2 regions of the Serratia sp. MMO-28 genome follow, and region 1 is predicted to be linked to the other one. Evidence: riboswitches for the same ligand, from Rfam matches in the RefSeq annotation. Region 1 holds a riboswitch; the other holds the start of a gene.

Region 1 (3,111 bases):
ACTTTGTCTTCTCCCAGATGGACGATTTCGACAGCGTATTGTGCAGGGTCCAGTGCCAGAGCGATTTGTTGCTCTGCGTCTATGCATACTGGACAACCTGCGTGAAAGAAAATGGCCTTTTTACTCATAATCGCTTCTCTCTATGATTTAATGGTATCGATTCGATACAACTTAATCATAAAGAGGAACGGATGTGTTGTCAAGATGGTTTTGAATCGATACGATACGCTGAGTGGGTCACATCTTCGTTGTCTAAAATTTTCAACTCATCCAGCATAATTCCTCAATGAACAGGAAACGGGTTATATGACACTTTTTGATATTATAGAACGCTTGGTAAACTTGCAGATGAGGGCTATTTATTCTCATCCGCAGCTCAAAGGTTTACCTGCGACCTGGGTCCAAATCCTTTACTACCTATCGCAATGCAACGATTATTCCAATACACCGATCGCAACGGCAGAATACCTTGGTCTGACAAAAGGCACGGTATCTCAGTCTCTGAACAAGCTGGAAAGCGAGGGATGGTTGAGGAAGGAAAACGACGGTAAAGATAAACGGGTAGTACATCTTGTGCTGACGCCAAACGCAAAAGAAATTATGCGCGGTGTTATTGAGGAAAATCAGCTAGATACACGTAATTTCCTATCGTTTCCAGAAGAGAAGCTTAAATCGGGCTTTCTAGGATTGTTGCGCCATCTTCAGGCAAGCAAAGATGTGAGGATGTTTGGCGAATGCCGCTTTTGTCGTTTCCACCAAGAGCAAAATGGCCGCCCCTGGTGTGGTCTGGTAGGCGAATTTATCCCACAGGAGAGCGTTATATTAATTTGTCGCGAATTTGAAGAACCCAAAGGGACTCTGTCGAGTTGCCAGCAACAATGATATTGATTCGGTTGTCGTAAGCGCGGGTGCACTCGATCTTTGGCAAGTAGATAAGGGGCTAGTTACTACCGATAATGATACTACTCCAGCAGGGGCGATGACATCGCTCGGGATGAGCAGTTCGTCCCTAGAGATCGGCGGCGAAATCCAGTTGAACGGTGCCTCCCTGACCGCAGCCAACGCCACGGCGGCTGACGCCAGTGTTTACGCGGGCAATATCACCGGCAGTGGTGCGTTTATCAAGAGCGGCTTGGGCAACCCTGGCTTGTATGTCGATAGCTGGGCGCAATCAGTCCAGAAAGATATCGGCAGCAACTTGGGTTCACACAATAAACCTGTCCAGTAAAACATCCGTATCTCCCTTTATCTGGGCTATACCAGGCTCTTCTTCTAAATGGGTTTACAGCCCCCTGGCTTGGCGATTATCCTGAACAGGCGTTGGTGGCGTAGCCAACAAAAATATGATGATTTTTCAATGACTCGGGGTGCCCTTCTTTGTGAAGGCTGAGAAATACCCGTACCACCTGATCTGGATAATGCCAGCGTAGGGAAGTCTCGGTATCCAACCGGTACCCGCCTTCTGAACGCCGGTTGGGAGCAATATGTTCACTCGATCTGATGTGTTACCCGGCCACCGTGCCGTCGCCTGTTTTCACCAATTTAAGCAACGTTCCCCTCTGATTCATTGCCTGACTAACGAAGTGGTGCAGGAGCTGACTGCCAATGTCCTGCTGGCCGTGGGCGCTTCTCCGGCGATGGTGGTTGAGCCTGCCGAGGCGGCACAGTTCAGCCGTTTAGCGGATGCGTTGCTGATCAATATCGGCACGCTGCACAGCGCGCGGGCCGAGTCGATGTTGGCCGCTATCGCGGCCGCTAATCAGGCAGAAAAGCCGTGGACGTTGGATCCGGTGGCGGTGGGCGGCCTGGATTATCGCACCGAATTTGCCCAGCGGCTGCTCCGGCTGCGACCTGCGGCAATTCGTGGTAACGCGTCGGAGATTATGGCGCTGAGCGGTCTGCAGGCCAGCGGTCGTGGCGTCGACAGCCACGATGATTCGCTGGCGGCCTTGCCAGCCGCACGCGAACTGGCGCGCAGTAGTGGTGCGATTGTCGCCGTGACTGGAGTGGTGGATTACATCACCGACGGTGAACGTGCTTGCGCCGTAACCGGTGGCGATATTCTGATGACGCGGGTGGTGGGCACCGGTTGTGCGCTGTCTGCGGTCGTGGCTGCCTTTTGCAGCCTGCCGGGCGATCGGTTGGATAACGTAGCCACTGCCTGCCGCGTGATGTCGTTATGCGGTGAACGGGCGGTGGCGCGCTGCAGCGGCCCTGGCAGTTTTACCCCGGCGTTTCTCGATGCACTTTATCAACTGGCCCCGGAGGAGCTGCAATGAAACGTATCAATGCGTTGACCATTGCGGGCACCGATCCGAGCGGGGGCGCAGGGATTCAGGCCGATCTGAAGGCATTTTCGGCATTAGGAGCCTATGGCACTAGCGTGATCACCGCCTTGGTGGCGCAAAACACCCGTGGGGTACAGTCGGTGTACCACATCGATCCGGCTTTTGTTGCCGCCCAGCTTGATTCCGTGCTCAGCGATGTGCGGATCGACAGCGCCAAGATCGGCATGCTGGCGAATGCGGATATCGTCATGGCGGTGGCGGAACGTCTGCGCCACTATCCACTGCCGCATGTGGTGCTTGATACGGTGATGCTGGCTAAAAGCGGCGATCCGCTGCTGGCTCCCGTGGCCGTCGAATCCATCCGCCGTGAACTGCTGCCGCTGGTTTCCGTGATCACGCCAAATCTGCCGGAGGCGGCGGCACTGCTGGCTTGCGCACCGGCCGAGAATGAACGGCAAATGCGTGAGCAGGGGCAGGCATTGCTGGCGATGGGGTGCCAGGCGGTGCTGATGAAAGGGGGGCATTTGAGTGAAGAAGAAAGCCCGGACTGGCTGTTCACCGCCGATCTGGAGCAGCGTTTCACTGCGCCGCGTGTGGCAACCCGCCACACCCATGGCACCGGTTGCACACTTTCAGCGGCGCTGGCGGCGTTGCGCCCGCGCCATGAAAACTGGGTTGAAACGGTGGCAGCGGCCAAAGCTTATCTGCAACAAGCCTTGCAGCAGGCGGACAGCCTTGAGGTAGGCCAGGGTATCGGGCCCGTGCACCATTTTCATGCCTGGTGGTGAGTAGGCCTGGCGCGGGAACGCCCGGCACAGAGATC
Region 2 (3,111 bases), on a different contig from region 1:
CCTCCCAGCGGAATTCAAAACGCGCCTTGGACATGGCGTTATCACGGATCTGTGCACCCGGATGGCCCTTCGCCAGATCGGCGGCGTGGGCGGCAATCTTATAAGTGATTAACCCCTGCTTCACGTCTTCCTTATTCGGCAGGCCAAGGTGCTCTTTCGGCGTGACGTAGCACAGCATCGCGCAGCCGAACCAGCCGATCATGGCGGCACCAATCCCCGAGGTGAAGTGGTCGTAGCCTGGCGCAATATCGGTGGTCAATGGGCCAAGGGTATAGAACGGTGCTTCGTGGCAATGTTCCAGTTCTTCGGTCATATTGCGGCGGATCATTTGCATCGGCACGTGGCCTGGGCCTTCGATCATCACCTGTACGTCATATTCCCAGGCGATTTTGGTCAGTTCGCCCAGCGTGTGCAGTTCAGCAAACTGGGCTTCGTCGTTGGCATCCTGAATAGAACCGGGGCGCAGGCCGTCACCGAGCGACAAGGCAACGTCGTAGGCGGCGCAGATTTTGCAGATCTCGCGGAAGTGCTGATAGAGGAAGTTTTCCTGATGGTGCGACAGGCACCATTTCGCCATGATCGAACCCCCGCGTGACACGATGCCGGTCAGGCGTTTGGCGGTCATCGGCACATAGCGCAGCAGCACGCCGGCGTGAATGGTGAAGTAGTCCACGCCCTGTTCCGCCTGTTCCAGCAGAGTATCGCGGAACATTTCCCAGGTCAGGTTTTCCGCCACACCGTTCACTTTTTCCAGCGCCTGATAGATCGGCACGGTGCCAATCGGCACTGGGCTGTTACGCAGGATCCATTCACGGGTTTCGTGGATATAGCGCCCAGTGGAGAGATCCATCACGGTATCTGCGCCCCAGCGGGTAGACCACACCAGCTTTTCTACTTCTTCTTCGATCGACGACGTGACCGCCGAGTTACCGATATTGGCATTCACTTTCACCAGGAAGTTGCGGCCAATGATCATCGGCTCGGATTCCGGGTGGTTGATGTTGGCGGGGATGATAGCGCGGCCAGCGGCCACTTCCTGGCGCACAAATTCCGGCGTGATGTTTTCTGGCAGATTGGCCCCCCAGTTCTGGCCGGGATGCTGTTGGCGTAACACGCCACCACGAATCCGTTCACGCCCCATGTTCTCGCGGATGGCGATGAACTCCATCTCTGGCGTGATAATGCCCGCGCGGGCGTAATGCAATTGGGTAACGCGTTTGCCGGGCAGGGCCTTGCGTGGCAACGGCAGGTGTTCGAAGCGCAGATGATCCAGCCCTTCGTCCGCCAGGCGCTGCTGGGTAAAGCCGGAACTGACCGTGTTCAAGGTTTCGCTATCCGCACGCTCCTCAATCCAGCCTGCCCGCAGCTTTTCCAGGCCGCGATGGACATCCAATGTGGCGTGCGGGTCGCCATAAGGGCCAGCGGTGTCATACACCGGAATCGCCTCATTCGCTTCATACTGTGGGTTATCTTTGCTGCCGCCGGTAAGCGTCGGGCTAAGCTGGATTTCACGCATGGGAACACGGATATCGCTGCGTGAGCCTTGCAGATAAATACGCTGTGAGTTGGGGAAAGTCACGCCCTGTAAGGCATTGATAAACTGCTGTGCTTCGTCACGCTGCTGTTTGCGGGCACGGGGTTTTTTCATCGTAGACATAGCAAATTCCTATCAGTGGGTGATGTGTGGAAAATTGCTTGTCTGGAGCTCGGAGGGAGTAATGATGCTGGCCAAAAAAGCAGCGAGATCCTGGATCGGAAAAGCTGTGTTCGGCGATAGATTACTCTTGTTCCCTTCGCGGGTATTAACCCGATCAGGTTCCGCGGATCCCGAATTAACGGTCTCAGCCTGGCTGATTTGCTAAACAGATCAACGCTAGGCACTCCGACAAGAAGCCACCAGTATAGGAGGGTGAATAAAAACTACAAGCCTGCCTTTGATCTTTCATGCTGCGGCGTTGTTGGCGGTGCGAGGTGATCCGGCCCGTCCGTGGGCCTGCACTATGACGTTGAAATGGGTTGGCAGGATTAGGCTGGGTTTTCCAGCGTATCGGAATTGGCAGCCCCAGGTTGCGCTTGTTGCCAGGTTTCCGCTGCCAGTTGAATCAGTTGATCCTCCAGGGCAAAGCGTGAGGCCAGCGCCTCGCCGATATCTGACAGCGCCTGATGAAACTCCAGGCAGACGTCCTGATCGATCTCCACTTCGGTATAACGATCGTGGAATGCCATGATGGTTTCGGTATTGGCCTGTAACTTTGGGTAGAACTTGGTGGTTAGCGCCATTTTCGGGCTGGCTGAGCCTTCCACCTGCTTGATAATTTTGCCGTAGATGTGAAAATGCCCGTCAGAGAGATAATCCACCAGATTCTGGCAAAAGTTCTCCAGCGCTTTTTCGTTCAGCGGCGTACGCTTTTCTTTGTTCGGTTTGATGCCTACCAAAGTGCAGTAAGCGACCAGTAATTGCTTGCGTGCTTGTAGCCATTGATCAACTAATTCATTACTGCCACCAACGCGTTGAGTCAGGCTTTCCAACTGGTTGAGCATGTTTGACTCCGTGAGTAAGAGAAAGAAACAGTAAGTTATTAAAATGTAACAAAGAACAACTCCTAGATTGCCAGTGAAGCGGAGGTTGTGCAACAACATATGGAACTTGCATTAACGGGTAACGAAAATGGCTGGTGGATCGTCAGCCATGAAAGCAAAATTTGGCTGCCAAACGGTGAGCTGCCACTGGGTTTGGCGGCGTCATTTGCCCTGCAGGGGCGGCAGGCCCGTCAGATTGGCGAATGGGATGGGGTACCGGTATGGCTGATATGCCAGCCGATGCCGAAAGAGATGGGATCGGTGCGGCAGTTGCTCGATCTTGATCGTGGCCTGTTCCAACTTGCCGGGCGCGGCGTGCAACTGGCTGACTTTTATCGTTCACATAAGTTTTGTGGCTATTGCGGTCATGAAATGGTACTCAGCCGCACCGAAAGCGCCTGCTTGTGCAATCACTGTCGTGAGCGTTATTACCCGCAGATTGCACCGTGCGTGATCGTCGCGATCCGTCGCGATGATGAGATCCTGTTGGCGCAGCACGTGCGTCACCGCGGTGGGATCCATACCGTGCTG

The links. Region 1 has a riboswitch for thiamine pyrophosphate ahead of thiM (hydroxyethylthiazole kinase). Riboswitches for the same ligand answer to the same signal wherever they lie in the genome.
Region 2: another riboswitch for thiamine pyrophosphate. It lies ahead of thiC (phosphomethylpyrimidine synthase ThiC); the one in region 1 lies ahead of thiM (hydroxyethylthiazole kinase).

The regions. Positions count from the first base shown of each region.
Region 1 covers NZ_JBBCVB010000027.1:21,934-25,044, reverse strand. The annotation lists gene WG891_RS20830 (thioredoxin family protein) at 1-128, opposite strand, end outside; gene WG891_RS20825 (MarR family winged helix-turn-helix transcriptional regulator) at 307-882, shown strand; gene WG891_RS20820 (hypothetical protein) at 980-1,228, shown strand; TPP riboswitch at 1,354-1,450, shown strand; gene thiM (hydroxyethylthiazole kinase) at 1,485-2,279, shown strand; gene thiD (bifunctional hydroxymethylpyrimidine kinase/phosphomethylpyrimidine kinase) at 2,276-3,076, shown strand; partial or broken gene gutQ (arabinose-5-phosphate isomerase GutQ) at 3,110-3,111, opposite strand, start outside.
Region 2 covers NZ_JBBCVB010000043.1:23,850-26,960, forward strand. The annotation lists gene thiC (phosphomethylpyrimidine synthase ThiC) at 1-1,657, opposite strand, end outside; TPP riboswitch at 1,772-1,895, opposite strand; gene rsd (sigma D regulator) at 2,026-2,541, opposite strand; gene nudC (NAD(+) diphosphatase) at 2,641-3,111, shown strand, end outside.